One region of the Mesorhizobium sp. M8A.F.Ca.ET.021.01.1.1 genome, then DNA from elsewhere that is predicted to be linked to it. Evidence: riboswitches for the same ligand, from Rfam matches in the RefSeq annotation. Region 1 holds a riboswitch; the other holds the start of a gene.

The links. A riboswitch is a leader RNA that binds a small molecule or an ion and turns the genes downstream of it on or off. The one in region 1 is predicted to bind S-adenosylmethionine.
Region 2: it holds a riboswitch for S-adenosylmethionine, as region 1 does, so the genes downstream of both, EOA36_RS17065 (homoserine O-acetyltransferase) here and EOA36_RS03330 (O-succinylhomoserine sulfhydrylase) in region 1, are expected to answer to the same signal.

What each region holds. Positions count from the first base shown of each region.
Region 1 is NZ_RZSJ01000015.1:9,237-16,945, reverse strand. It holds gene mmsA (multiple monosaccharide ABC transporter ATP-binding protein) at 1-1,297, shown strand, start outside; gene mmsB (multiple monosaccharide ABC transporter permease) at 1,294-2,580, shown strand; gene araD1 (AraD1 family protein) at 2,784-3,776, shown strand; gene EOA36_RS03335 (2'-deoxycytidine 5'-triphosphate deaminase) at 3,828-4,922, opposite strand; SAM riboswitch at 5,063-5,140, shown strand; gene EOA36_RS03330 (O-succinylhomoserine sulfhydrylase) at 5,197-6,387, shown strand; gene EOA36_RS03325 (ceramide glucosyltransferase) at 6,415-7,566, opposite strand.
Region 2 is NZ_RZSJ01000199.1:592-8,300, reverse strand. It holds gene EOA36_RS17085 (DUF2125 domain-containing protein) at 1-374, shown strand, start outside; gene EOA36_RS17080 (sugar kinase) at 380-1,309, shown strand; gene EOA36_RS17075 (prephenate/arogenate dehydrogenase family protein) at 1,306-2,241, opposite strand; gene hisC (histidinol-phosphate transaminase) at 2,264-3,373, opposite strand; SAM riboswitch at 3,511-3,588, shown strand; gene EOA36_RS17065 (homoserine O-acetyltransferase) at 3,710-4,879, shown strand; gene metW (methionine biosynthesis protein MetW) at 5,001-5,615, shown strand; gene EOA36_RS17055 (glycosyltransferase family A protein) at 5,934-6,857, shown strand; gene EOA36_RS17050 (DUF1194 domain-containing protein) at 6,922-7,709, opposite strand, start outside.

The sequences.
Region 1 (7,709 bases):
CGAACACAAGGGCATCGTCATCATCCACCAGGAGCTTGCGCTGGTGCCGATGCTGTCGATCGCCGAAAACATCTTCCTCGGCAACGAGCACGCCAGATACGGCGTCATCGACTGGAACGCCAACGAGGCGCGCACCAGCGCCCTGTTGAAGAAGGTGGGCCTCAAGGAGGACCCCAAGACCCTGATCACCAATATCGGCGTCGGCAAGCAGCAGTTGGTCGAGATCGCCAAGGCGCTGAGCAAGGAAGTTAAGCTGCTGATCCTCGACGAGCCGACCGCATCGCTCAGCGAAAAGGACAGCCAGGCGCTGCTCGACCTGCTGCTCGAATTCAAGCGGCAAGGCATGACCTCGATCCTGATCTCGCACAAGCTCAACGAGGTGAACCGGGTCGCCGACAAGGTTACCGTGATCCGCGACGGGCGTACCATCGAGACGCTGGCCAAGAAGGATATTTCGGAGGACCGCATCATCACCTCCATGGTCGGCCGCTCGCTCGACGACCGCTATCCGCCGCGCGAGCCTGACATCGGCGAGGTCGTGTTCGAAGTGAAGAACTGGTCGGTCTATCACCCGATCCATGCCGAGCGGCAGGTGATCAAGGGCATCGACCTCAACGTGCGCAAGGGCGAGGTGGTCGGCATTGCCGGGCTGATGGGCGCCGGCCGCACCGAATTCGCCATGAGCCTGTTCGGCCGCTCCTATGGGCGCCGCATCACCGGCGAAGTGCTGCTCAAGGGCAAGGCGGTCGACGTCTCCTCGGTGAGCAAGGCGGTCCAACACGGGATCGCCTATGTGACCGAGGACCGCAAGACCTACGGTCTCAACCTCATCGATCATATCAAGCACAACATAACGCTGGCCAATCTGGGCGGCGTCTCGCGCCACAGTGTGATCGACGACATGCGCGAGCTCGCCGTTGCCAACGACTATCGAAAGAAAACCAACATCCGTGCATCGAGCGTCTATCAGATGACCGGCAATCTTTCGGGCGGCAACCAGCAGAAGGTGGTGTTGTCGAAATGGCTGTTCGCCGACCCGGAAGTTCTGATCCTCGACGAGCCGACGCGCGGCATCGATGTCGGCGCCAAGTACGAAATCTACACGATCATTGCGCGCCTCGCCGCTGAAGGTAAGGCGATCCTGGTCATCTCGTCGGAAATGCCGGAATTGCTCGGCATCACCGACCGAATCTATGTCATGAACGAAGGGCGCATCGTGGGCGAAATGCCCGCGGCGGACGCGAGCCAGGAAAAAATAATGCGGGCCATCGTTCGTGGAGAAGGAAAAGCAGCATGAGCACCGACAGCGCCCCCGCCCCGCAAGGCAACATCGCCGAAGAACAGCGTCCACGCATCGCCGTCTCGGCGCTGACGACGAACCTGCGCGAATATGGTCTGATTATCGCGCTGATCGTCATCATGCTGTTCTTCCAGTTCACCACGTCGGGAACGCTGTTCAAGCCGGTCAACCTCAGCAACCTGGTGCAGCAGAACTCGTTCATCATCGTGATGGCGCTGGGCATGCTGCTGGTCATCGTTTCGGGCTACATCGACCTCAGCGTCGGGTCGGTCGCCGGTTTCATCGGCGCGCTGGCGGCGAACATGATGGTCATCTGGCAGCTCGGACCGCTCAGCAATCCGCTGGTGGTCTCGATCGTCTGCCTGATCGTGGGCGGCCTGATCGGCGCGGCGCAAGGCTATTGGATCGCCTATCACCGGATACCGAGCTTCATCGTGACGCTGGCGGGCATGCTGATCTTCCGCGGCATCTGCCAGGCGCTGCTGGGCGGCGGCTCCTCGGTGGGTCCGCTTCCGGACGGCTTCAAGGCACTCAGCTCCGGCTTCATTCCTGATGTGATCGGCCCGCTGACGCTGATTGCGCCGACGGTAAACGCGGCCGGCAAGACCATTTTGGGCAGCGGCCTGACGCTGCACATGACGACGGTCGTGCTGGGGCTGATCGCCGTGCTGGCCTATGCCTATTTCGGGGTGAGGACACGGCGCAAACGCGAGCGCCACGGCTATGAGGCCGAGCCCTTCCCCCTGTTCGTCATCAAGACGCTGGTTGCCAGCGCGCTGGCGCTGTTCCTGGTCTATGAATTCGCCAGCTACAGGGGCCTGCCGGTGGTGCTGCTCGTCATGGGCGTGCTGATCTCGCTGTTCGTCTTCGTTACCAAGCGCATGACCATCGGTCGCCGCATCTACGCGATGGGCGGCAACCCCAAGGCAGCGCAATTGTCGGGCATCAACACCGAGCGGCTGACGCTTCTGGTGTTCATCAATATGGGCGTGCTGTCGGCGCTCGGCGGCCTGATCATCGCCGCGCGTCTCGGCCAGGCCGTGCCGGCCGCGGGCCTCGGCAGCGAGCTCGACGTGATCGCGGCCGTCTTCATCGGCGGCGCCTCGGCGATGGGCGGCGTCGGCCAGGTGATCGGCGCGGTGGTCGGCGGCTTCATCATGGGCGTGATGAACAACGGCATGTCGATCATGGGCGTCAACGTCGACTGGCAGCAGGTGGTCAAGGGACTGGTGTTGCTCGGAGCCGTCATCTTCGACGTCTACAACAAGAACAAGGCTTAAGGGCTGGAGGCGAGGACTAGGAGGCATACGGGTTCTAGATCGCGAAGCTGCCGGCAGCCCGTCGGCACCAAGAAGTCCGGGGAAGGACCAGGCTCGCGAACGCAATCCGGACGAAGCGTTTCAACCGTGGCGCGTTTCCGCGCCGCGCCGGTCAGGATTTTGCCGATGGCAGCCGGACACGGAAAAATGAGAGAGGACTGATCATGCTGATCTCGCAGATTCTCGACGACGCCGAGACGATCCGTGTCGTTGCCCGCAGCGGCGGGAAGACCCGGATCATCAACGGCGCGCGCAGCGTCTATTCGCTGGCGATGGAGGCCGCCCGCACCGGTGTCGGCCTGGCCGCCCTGATCGAACGCAAGGGACTTGGCGAGACGGTCGATCTCGACGCCGCCTACAAGAGGGGACGGCTCCTGTCGCCGATCAATCACCCCGACCCGGCGCATCTGCACCTGACCGGCACGGGGCTGACGCATCTCGGGTCGGCCGCGACGCGCGATTCCATGCACAAGAAGCTCAGCACCGACGGCGAGGAGCAGCTCACCGATTCGATGAAGATGTTCCGCATGGGGCTGGAAGGCGGCAAACCCGCCAAAGGCCAGGTCGGCGTACAGCCGGAATGGTTCTACAAGGGCAACGGCACCATGGCGGTCGCGCCTGGCGCGGCGCTGATGTCGCCGGCCTTTGCCAAGGATGCCGGCGAAGAACCCGAGGTCGCCGGGATCTATGTCATCGGCGACGACGGCGCGCCGTTCCGCGTCGGCTTCACGCTGTCGAACGAATTCTCGGACCATGTGACCGAGCGCGTGAACTATCTCTTCCTCGCCCACTCCAAGCTGCGCAATGCCTCGTTCGGGCCGGAAATCCTGATCGGAGACCTGCCTTCGGACATCCGCGGCACGTCGCGCATCCTGCGAGACGGCAAGACATTGTGGGAGAAGCCGTTCCTGTCGGGCGAAACGAACATGTCGCACACCATCGCCAATCTCGAACACCACCACTTCAAATATTCGGCCTTCCGCCAGCCGGGCGACGTGCATGTGCATATGTTCGGCACCGCGACGCTATCCTTCGCCGACGGCATCAACACGGAAGCAGGCGACGTGTTCGAGATCGAGGCAGGGGATTTCGGCCTGCCGCTGCGCAACCCGCTGGAAATCGAAAAGCCGGTGAAGGTGGCGGTGAAGGCGCTGTAAAAGCCACGAGGGCGTCATCCCCCTCTCGTGGGGAGATCGGCAGCTTCGACCTTAGCGCACCGCGCGGAAATGCTTTGAGAGCTTGAGGCCTTGCGCCTGGTAGTTCGAGCCCAGGTCGGTGCCGTAAAGCGCCCGCGGCCGCTTCAGCATGTGCTCGTAGACCAGCCGGCCGACGATCTGGCCATGGTCGAGGATGAACGGGACTTCGTGGCTGCGCACTTCGAGCACCGCCCGGCTGCCGGTGCCGCCGGACGCCGAATGGCCGAACCCCGGATCGAAAAAGCCGGCATAGTGGACACGGAACTCGCCGACCAGCGGATCGAAGGGCGTCATCTCGGCGGCGTAGAGCGGCGGCACATGCACCGCCTCCTGGCTGACGAGGATGTAGAACTCGTCGGGATCGAGCACCAGTTCGCCGGCGCCGCTCTTATGGATCGGCTCCCAGAAATCGAGGACATCCTGGGCGGCACGCTTGTCGACATCGACGAGCCCGGTGTGGTGCTTGCCGCGATAGCCAACCACCCCATCCTTGTCGCCATTGAGATCGATCGACAACGCGATGCCGCCACCGGAAATGTTGGGCGGATCGGTGGCGACCAGCATCTCGGCGTTGTGCAATTCATGCAGCTCAGCCTCCGAGAGCAGTGCATTGCCGGTGCGGAAGCGGATCTGCGACAGGCGCGAACCGGTGCGCGCAATGATCGGGAAGGTGCGCGGGCTGACTTCGAGATAGAGCGGACCGTGATAGCCGGCGGCGATCTTGTCGAACTCGTGGCCGCGATCGGTCATGACGCGGGTGAAGATGTCTAGGCGCCCGGTCGAGCTCTTCGGATTGGCCGACGCCGAAATATCAGCCGGCAGGGCCAGACTTTCGAGCAGCGGCACAATATAGACGCAGCCGGTTTCGAGAACCGCGCCTTCGGTCAGATTAATCTCGTGGAGTTGCAGCCGATCGAGCTTTTCCGAGACCTTGTGGTTGGGGCCGGGCAGGAACGAGGCGCGCACCCGCCAGGCCTTTTTCCCCAATCTGAGATCAAGGCTCGCCGGCTGGATCTGATCGGCATCGAGCGCGCGCGGCGACTTCAGCGCGCCGGACTTGAACAGCGCCGAAATGTCCTGATCGGGAAGAATGCCTGTCTGCCGCAAAGTCTGGCTCCGCCCAAGACTGGTCTCTTTTGGTGCAGGTTCTTGCCGCAAAACCACTGGGCACTTTTGCGGAACCTGCCTTGGTACAAACCTCTTAATGAAGCCGGCAATTGACGCAAGCGTGGCGCGGGTCTAAAGGGTCGTTATCCCGTGGTGATTTGGCCGGTCGGCTTGCAGCCACGTTAAACAAGTCGCTAAAGGACCGTCGGGCCGCAAGGCCGTATGGACCGGTTGCGACTTTCGCGGCCGGTTTTTTTGTGTCTGGAACAAAGCGATGAGCACCAAGAAGCGCAACTGGAAACCTCAGACGGCACTCGTGCATGGCGGAACCTTGCGTTCCCAATTCGGCGAAACCGCCGAGGCGATGTACCTGACCCAGGGCTATGTCTATAAAACCGCCCAGGCGGCGGAAGCCCGCTTCAAGGGCGAAGAGCCTGGCTTCATCTATTCGCGTTACGCCAACCCGACCGTCGACATGTTCGAAAAGCGCATGTGCGCTCTCGAAGGCGCCGAGGACGCGCGCGCCACGGCGTCGGGCATGGCGGCGGTGACCGCGGCCCTTCTGTGCAGCGTCAAGGCCGGCGATCATATCATTGCGGCGCGCGCGCTGTTCGGCTCCTGTCGCTGGGTGGTCGAGACGCTGGCGCCGCGCTATGGCATCGAGGCGACCTTGGTCGACGGCACCGATATCGCCAATTGGGAAAAGGCGGTCAGGCCGAACACCAAGCTGTTCTTCCTGGAAAGCCCGACCAATCCGACGCTGGAAGTCGTCGACATATCAGCCGTCGCCTCGCTTGCCAATTCGATCGGCGCGCGGCTTGTCGTCGACAATGTCTTCGCCACGCCGCTGCAGCAGAAGCCGTTGCAGCTTGGTGCGCACATCGTCGTCTACTCGGCCACCAAGCATATTGACGGCCAGGGCCGTTGCCTCGGCGGCGTCATCCTGTCGGACAAGAAGTGGATCGACGAAAACCTGCACGACTATTTCCGCCACACCGGCCCCAGCCTGTCGCCGTTCAATGCCTGGACCTTGCTGAAGGGGCTCGAGACGCTGCCGCTGCGCGTGCGCCAGCAGACGGAAAGCGCCGGCAGGATCGCCGACTTCCTGGCCGAGCAGCCGCAGATCGCCCGCGTCATCTATCCCGGCCGCGCCGACCATCCGCAGGCCGCCATCGTCAAGAAGCAGATGTCGGGCGGCTCGACGCTGATCTGCCTCGACGTCAAGGGCGGCAAGCCGGCGGCCTTCGCGCTGCAGAACGCCCTCGACATCGTGCTGATCTCGAACAATCTCGGCGATGCCAAGAGCCTGATCACCCATCCGGCGACGACGACGCACAAGAACCTGAGCGACGAGGCCCGCGCCGAACTCGGCATCGGGCCAGGGACGCTCAGGCTGTCGGTCGGCCTGGAGGACGCCGACGACCTGCTGGAAGACATCGCGCAGGCGCTGAAGGCCGCCAAATAGGCTGTTTGGGAGCGTCGGTCGCGGCGATCAGGCGCGCGACGGCGTCTCCTCCAGTTCGGCCGCCTTGGTGCGGATGGTCATTGCGTTGCCGCGCCAGTCGACGGCGCCGCCGAGCCAGCCGCGCGCCCAGAGGGTTGGGAGCATCACGTCCCGCGCCATCATGGCCGCGACCATGCGCGGCGACAGGTACCAGCCCTTGGACAAGGCCAGTGCGCACTCCGGAAGGTAGAAGGCCGCCAACACGGCAATCGCGGTTGCCCAGAGGCTGATGCCGGCGCTCGCCGCAGCAACCAGGGCAAGCGCGAGAGGCACCGCCGCGCCGGTCAGGATTTCGGGCGCGAAGAACAGCGGGAAGGTGACGCGGCGCAGGCGCGCCCAGCGGGCCTGACGCGACCAGATCTCGCCAAGCGTGCGCTGGCCGAGCGGCTGCTCGAAGGGCGCGGCAACGAGATTGACGCGCAAGCCGAGGCCGTTCACCAGCTTGGTGGCGGCAGCGTCCTCGGCGATCTCGGCGGCCAGCGCCCGAATGCCGCCATTGGCATTCAGCATCGGCTTGTTCCACAGCATGCTCTTGCCCTGGGCAAAGCCGAGGCCGAGCGCCTCGCCGGCATACTGCCAGCGGGCCTGCAATGTGTTAAGGAAGGCGCATTCGACATCAGCCCAGAAACCCTCGGGCCGCGAGCCGATCGGCGTCGAGCAGACAAGGCCGGTGTCGGGCCGCCATGCCGCCATCATGTGCTCGACATAGTCCCTCGGCATCAGGACGTTGGAATCGGCAAGGATGACCCAGTTGTGGCGTGCCGCTTCCCAACCCTTGACGCAATTGTTGAGCTTTGGATTGGCGCTGACGCGGTCGTCACCGATCAGCAGCCGGGCCGGCACCTTGGGAAACCGGGCAATCGCCCTGTTTATCAGTTTGACCACCGGATCGTCGGGATGGGCGACGCAGAAGATCAGTTCGTAGCGTGGCCAGTCGAGGGCGAAGGCGCGTTCCAGCGTCTCATGCGTGAACGGCTCGACGCCCCGCGACGGGACGACGATCGAGACCGGTTGCGGCTTGCCGGCTGGCGGGGCGATCGTGTTGCGCCGTTTCAGCTGTGAAGCGGCGAGCGAAATGCTGGCGGCGTTTGAAAGGATGAGTGCGGTCGAAAGCGAGGCGGCTATGAAGGTGAGTTCCATCGAGATCTGGTCACTCCGGAAAGGCGGCCGGCATCGTGGCCGTTTTCAACAGTTCGACAGAGCGCCGAGTCGCCCGGTTCGTGCACACCACCATTGTCGTGTGTCACTTAAATGACATTCTTTGCCGGCACCTGCGGTTCAAG
Region 2 (7,709 bases), on a different contig from region 1:
TCGATGCCAGCGGCGACGTGACACTGAAGAACGGCGTGGCGCTGGTCGGCACGCAGGTGAAAAGCCTGCGCGGCCAGAGGATCGAAATCCGTAATCTCGATCTGTCGTCGGGGACGGCGCGTGTCACCGTTTCCGGACCGCTGTCGGTCGATGCAGAAGGCCTGGTCGATGCCGATCTGATGATCAGGATCAAGGATCCGAAGGCCGTGGCATCTATCCTTGCCGGCGCCGTGCCCGAGCAGAAGAATGCGATCGAGCAAGGTTTTGGCGCCCTGGCTCTACTCGGCAGCGAGCCGTCGATGCCGCTGAAGGTGGTCAAGGGCAAGGCCTCGCTCGGCTTTATCCCGCTGGGCAAGATCAAGCCGGTGCAATAGCACCCATGGCAAGACCCGTGAGGCTCTTGAGTGTTGGAGCGCTGACGCTGGACACCATCCTGCGCGTCGAGTCGCTTCCGACGCATCAGGGAAAATTCATCGCCTCGGACGGCGTCCAGATCGCCTCGGGCATGGCCACGAGCGCGGCCTGCGCCGCACGTCGTCTCGGCGCCGAGATATCGCTATGGGCGAGTGCTGGCGACGATCCTGTCGGCGATCAGCTGATCGCTGGAATCGAGGCCGAGGGCGTCGATTGCAGCCATGTGCGCCGCGTCAGCGGCGCACGCTCGGCGCTGGCCTCGATCCTGGTCGATGCGCATGGCGAGCGTATCATCGTGCCGTTCTACGACACGCGCGCGCAGGCTGATCCCGAAGCCTTGCCGTTTCCCGACATCACGGCGTTCGATGCCGTGCTGGCCGACGTGCGCTGGCCGGGTGCAGCGGCACTTGCCCTGAACGCGGCGCGCGCCGCGGGCAGGCCGGCTATCCTCGATGCCGATACCGCGCCGCTGGCGGTGCTGGAGCAACTGTTGCCGCTGGCCTCGCACATCGTCGCCTCCGAACCGGCAGTGCGTATCATCTGCGGCCACGCGTTGGATCTGGAGACCGCTTGCGAGGATCTCGCCTCCAGCACCGACGCCTTCGTCGCGGTCACCGGCGGCGCGGCGGGTACCTGGTGGTTCGATCGAAGCGCCGGATCATCCCGCCATGTCGAGGCGCCGAGGATCAAGGCGGTCGACACGCTGGCCGCCGGCGATGTCTTTCATGGCGCCTTTGCCGTTGGGCTGGCGGAAGCCATGGCGATCGAGCACGCACTGCGCTTTGCGAGTGCCGCCGCCGCGCTCAAATGCCTGCGCTTCGGCGGCAGGCTGGGCGCGCCGGATCGGGCGGAAACGCTCGCCATGATGGCAGCGACCTGGCCTGAAACAGCTTAGCTCTTTGCCGGATGCTCGACCGCCTGGCGGCCAAAGTCCGGCGCGTCGATATCCTGGCCCGCCTCGATGATCGAGCGGCGCACGGCGCGGGTGCGGGTGAACAGGTCGAAGAGTTTGTCGCCATCGCCCCAGCGGATCGCGCGCTGCAGGAACGCCAGATCTTCCGAGAAGCGCGCCAGCATTTCCAGGATGGCATCCTTGTTGTGCAGGCACACGTCCCGCCACATGGTCGGATCGGAGGCGGCCAGACGCGTGAAATCGCGAAAGCCGGAGGCGGAATATTTGATCACTTCCGTCTTGGTCACCGATTCCAGGTCGTCGGCGGTGCCGACGATGTTGTAGGCGATGATGTGCGGCAGATGCGAGACGATGGCCAGCGTCATGTCGTGATGCTGCGGATCCATCGTGTCGATGTTGGCGCCGCAGCGGCGCCAGAATTCCGACAGCCGTTCCAGCGCCTCCGGATCGGTGCCCGGCACCGGCGTGAAGATGCACCAGCGATTGTCGAACAGGTCGGCAAATCCGGCATCCGGGCCGGATTTTTCGGTACCCGCCAGCGGATGGCCGGGAATGAAATGGACGCCCTCAGGCACATGCGGCTGCATCTGCGCGATGACTGAGGCCTTGGTTGAGCCGACATCGGTGAGGATCGCACCTTTTTTTAGCGCCGGCGCAATCTCCTGCGCCACCGCACCGGATGAGCCCACCGGCACCGAGACGATGACCAGATCGGCATCACGCACAGCTTCCCTGGAATCGGTGGTGTAGGAATCGCCTAGTCCCAGTTCCTCGGCTCGCTTGAGCGTTGCCACACTGCGCGTCGAGATCGCGACATGGCGAGCCAGGCCTTCGCGGCGAATGACGCGGGCCAGCGACGAGCCGATCAGGCCGATGCCGACCAGCGCGATTTTTTCGAACATCGGTGATGCCATGGTGTGTAACTTTTCAGGCGTTCTAGCTTTTCAGGAATGTCTTGAGCGCGGCGACAACGCCGCGATTGGCCTCTTCGGTACCGACGGTCATTCGCAGCGCGTTGGGAAAGCCGTAGCCTGAAACGCGCCGCAGAATATAGCCGCGCGCGCTCAGATAATCATCCGCCGCAGCCGCCGAATGCCTCTGGTCGTCGGGAAAATGAATGAGCAGGAAATTGCCGACGCTGGGCGTCACGCGCAGTCCGAGTCCAGTCATCTCCTCGCTCAGCCAGGCGAGCCAGGTCTCGTTATGCGCCACGCTGCGCTCGACATGGGCGCGGTCGCGGATCGCGGCGATGCCGGCCTCGATCGCGGTCGCATTGACGTTGAAGGGGCCGCGCACGCGGTTGATCGCATCGACAATGTGCATCGGACCATACATCCAGCCGATACGCGCTCCGCCGAGACCGATCTTGGAGAAGGTGCGGGTCATCACCACGTTCTCGGCGCTGCCGGCCAGCTCGATGCCGGCTTCGTAATCGTTGCGGCGGACATATTCGGCATAGGCCGCGTCCAGCACCAGCAGCACGTTTTTCGGCAGTCCGGCATGCAGGCGACGCACCTCCTGGAACGGCACATAGGTGCCGGTCGGATTGTTGGGATTGGCCAGGAACACGATTTTCGTGCGCGGCGTCACAGCCGCCAGCATCGCATCGATGTCGGCGCGCTCGTCGGTCTCCTTGACCACGACCGGGGTGGCGCCGGCCGACTGGATGTAGATCTTGTAGACCATGAAGGCGTGTTCGGTGAACATGGCCTCGTCGCCGGGCGCGAGATAGGTCTGTGCCAACAGGCCAAGGATCTCGTCGGAACCGTTGGAGCAGATGATGTTCTGCGCGTTGAGGCCATGCACCTCGGCGATCGCCTCGCGCAACCGCCTGGCGGTGCCGTCGGGATAGATGTCGAGTTTGCCGGCGACCTCACGCGCGGCCTCGATCGCCTTCGGCGACGGCCCAAGCGGGTTCTCGTTCGACGACAACTTGTAGACCTTGGCGACCCCGGCCGGCGCCGTGCTCTTGCCGGGCACATAGGCGTCTATGTCCATGATGCCCGCGCGGGGGGTTGGACGTGCCTGATCCGGTGTCTGGTTCATGTCTTGCAAAATCCGTCGAAAATGCCTCCATCCGGAAGCCGCTGCGGAAATACAAGCCATGGCCGGCAATGTCGAGAGGCGGCACTAGTGCCAGCCGCCGCCATTGACGGCGAGGCGGGCGGGGTCTAGAAGGGCGGTGACAGTTCCGTGGTGATTTGGCCGGTCGGCTTGCAGCCACGTTAAACAATTCGCTAAAGGGCCGTTTGCGTGACGTAACCGGCTTTGCGAAGGCAATGCCGGTTTTTTATTGTCCGCTACCGGCCCGGACGACCGCATCGGCGCCGCGAAAATCAGCGGAGATTTTCGCAAGAAACGATGCAGCAAGAGAGATTAGGAATGGCCGCTCTGCGCGCAGCAAGGACCAACAACGAGGTCGACAATCCGTCGAGCCTGGTGTTGCGTTTCGGACCCGACAAGCCGCTCAAGCTCGATGCCGGCACGGTGCTGTCGCCGTTCCAGATCGCCTATCAGACCTATGGCGTTCTGAACGATGCCCGTTCCAATGCCATCCTCGTCTGCCATGCACTGACCGGCGACCAGCATGTCGCCAACACCAATCCGGTGACCGGCAAGCCAGGCTGGTGGGAAGTGCTGATCGGCCCCGGCAAGATCATCGACACCAACCGTTTCTTCGTCATCTGTTCCAACGTTATCGGCGGCTGCCTTGGTCCCACCGGGCCGGCTTCGACCACCCCCGCCACGGGAAAGCCCTATGGGCTCGACCTCCCTGTCATCACCATCCGCGACATGGTGCGTGCGCAGCAGATGCTGGTCGACCATTTCGGCATCGAGAAGCTTTTCTGCGTGCTGGGCGGTTCGATGGGCGGCATGCAGGTGCTGCAATGGGCGTCGAGCTATCCCGAGCGGGTGTTCTCGGCACTGCCGATCGCCACCGGCGCACGCCATTCGTCACAGAACATCGCCTTCCACGAGGTCGGGCGGCAGGCCGTGATGGCCGATCCGGACTGGCATGGCGGCAAATATTTCGAGCACGGCAAGCGCCCGGAAAAGGGGTTGGCGGTGGCGCGCATGGCCGCCCACATCACCTATCTGTCGGAAGCCGCCCTGCACCGCAAATTCGGCCGCACCCTGCAGGACCGCGAAGCGCTGACCTTCGGCTTCGATGCCGATTTCCAAATCGAGAGCTATCTGCGCCACCAGGGCATGACCTTCGTCGACCGCTTCGACGCCAACTCCTACCTCTACATGACACGGTCGATGGATTATTTCGACCTTGCCGCCGACCATGGCGGCCGGCTGGCGGACGCCTTTGCCGGCACGAAGACCCGCTTCTGCCTGGTGTCCTTCACGTCGGATTGGCTGTTCCCGACCGAAGAGAGCCGCTCGATCGTGCACGCGCTCAACGCCGCCGGTGCCTCGGTTTCCTTCGTCGAGATCGAGACCGACCGCGGCCACGACGCCTTCCTGCTCGACGAACCGGAACTGTTTGCCGCCATCAACGGCTTTATCGGTTCGGCCGCGCGCGCCAGGGGGCTCGGCGCATGACCCCGAAATGTTGCAGACTTTTCGGACCACGGTCATGCGTCAGACGGAAAGGCGAAGCCATGACCCAGAAAAATTGCGGACTTTTCGGACCATCGTCATGCGCCACTCAGGAGGCGAAGCCATGAGCGTCAATGGCAGCCAGCGTGTCGACCTTGAGGTCGTCGCCAACCTCATCCCGCCGCAATCGCGCGTGCTTGACGTAGGCTCCGGCGACGGCTCGCTGCTCGAATTGCTGCAGGAAACCAAGCAGGTCGACGGTCGCGGCCTTGAGCTTTCGCAGCGCGGCGTCAACGAATGCGTGGCGCGCGGCCTCTCGGTCATCCAGGGCGATGCCGACAAGGATCTCGAATTCTATCCCGACAAGGGTTTTGACTTCGTCGTCCTGTCGCAGACCCTGCAGGCCACCCGCAACCCGAAGCTGGTGCTCGACGAACTGCTCCGGATCGGCAATCGGGCGATCGTGTCCTTCCCCAATTTCGGCCATTGGCGGGTGCGCCTGTCGCTGTTCGTCAAGGGCCGCATGCCGGTGACCAAGGATCTGCCCTACTCCTGGTACGACACGCCCAACATCCACTTCTGCACCATCCGCGACTTCGTCAATCTGTGCGAGGAGCTTGGCGCGACGGTGGAAAAGGCGACCGCGCTCGACGCCAACGGCCAGAAGATCGGCCTGTCGATGCCCTGGTGGTTCTGGAATTTCTTTGGCCAGCAGGCGGTGTTTTTGTTGAAGCGATAAGGCTGCCGTCGGCCTCCTACGCGAGGATATCCGTGGGCTTGTGCGGATGTTCCACGCCGTCGGCCAACACCACATGGACGCAACCGCCAAGAGCTTCCGCCAATTCCAGCGGTGGCAAAAGTGTTGCGGTTGAAGCGCTAGGCGCCGGAATTCACCATTCCCTTGTCGTCAGAACGACGGCACAATGGGTGACATAACAGGTTGTTTTTTGTAGCGTCGCACTTAATCCCGATGAGGGCCAGCCAGGGGGAAGTCCGATCCATTCAACCATCCTGAAGAGCTATCGGAAAGTGCATTTTCGCGCTGGAAACAGCTGACGTGGAGCATTTGCCCCTCATCACGGTCATCACCCCGACTCACAACCGGCGCGAAACGGTGCTCCGCGCGGTGGAAAGCGTGCTTTCTCAGAGCATGGCGCGGTTTGAGCATATCGTCGTCGACGATGGCTCGACCGACGGGACGGAAGCGGCGCTTGCGCGCATTCGCGACCCTCGGCTGATCTATGTCGGCGCGAAATGGCGCGGCGCCAATGCCGCCAGGAATGCCGGCATCGAGCTGGCGAGGGCGCCCGTGGTGACTTTTCTTGATTCGGACGATCTCTTCCTGCCACACCGGCTCGAACGGACGCTGGCATGGTTCGACGACAATCCGGCGCTCGGAGTCCTGCTCTCCTCATATGTCTCGGTGAAGGCTGGCCGTGGCACCGCCTGCGTCAACCGCCGTGCTTTCCTCAATCCGGCGATGCTGGAGCGGGCGGTGGTTGCGCAGACGGCCTTCATCGCCGGGTCGGCGATAACGGCGAGGCGGGAAGCCTTGCTGGCCATCGGCGGCTATGACAGCGACATTCCCCGGATGCAGGACCGGGAGCTTCTGCTGCGCTTCGCACAGCGCTTCGGCGCGCAATTATCGGAAGATATCGACTGGACGAAGCACAATTCGCAGAACTCGATTTCGGGCCGCCGGGACGGCTATATCGAAGCCTATGCGATCCTGATGAGTAAGCACCCGCACATCGCTCGCTCTTACCCCCATGTCCCACCCTTTATGATCACGCGGCAGATCATCGCCGATATTCTCCGGGGGCGGATACCACAGGCATTTGCTGGATACATGGCCAACCGCTCGTCCGACGCGCTTGGTTATTCATTGCCGGAACTGATCGCCGGTTATCTCTACGGCCGCCGCTGGCGGCGCGGCCTCTACGACGAGGTTCGCGGGAAGTTTGGAATTCCACCGGCCTGACCTGGCGGCAGCTCAGCGATCGAGTACGGCGCGTTGCAGGGGACTGCCTGGCCCAAGGCCAGGCCTATCGGTCCAGTTCCGGGAAATAGGGATCCGACAGGAACCGCCTGTCCCGTTCTCCCAGAAGGCAGTCGATCGGCGCGTCCATCTCGGCGGGCATGATTTTGGGCTTGTCCTGAATGCCGCTGACTTCGAGAACCAGCTTGCGCCGGATCGCCGTTGAGAATTCGGCGGCCGCATGGATCGGCAGCACGAAGGAACCAGGTCCGCCGGTCACGCACTGCGCATAATACTGATCGAGATGGCTGAAGGTCGGTGATGGCTTGATCAGGATCGGCAGGCCGTTGATGACGATGCCCTTGGCAATGGCCGCATCGCGCGTCACAGTGACCGGCGGCCCGATATTGTTGGGGCCGTCGCCAGATATGTCGATGACGCTGCGTTCGCTCGCGAAATTGGTGCCGTCGAAAAGCTCGGCGCCGAAAGCAAGCGCGCTCGAAATCGAGGTACCGCGGAAACTCCGGAAAGGGCGGGCCGCAAGCTTGTCGGCAAAGCTGTTGGCGCTCTGCGCACTGTCGATGATCTGCCAGCCGATGACCGCGTCATCGCGCACCGTGCCGGCCCACTCGAAATAGGCGAGCGCAATGCGCCCAGTATGGCCGGAACGGACCGCCTGGATGAAATCGGCGTGCCGCAGCGCCTCGACATAGCCGGCGCGTTGAAGGGCGAACTCGGTTTCGTCCATCGACAGCGAGATATCGACCGCCAGCACCAGTTCGACGTCGACGGCCAGCGTATTTGGCGCCGAAGGAACCGGAGCGGCCTCGGCGCAAGCCAAGCAGGCAAGCAGGC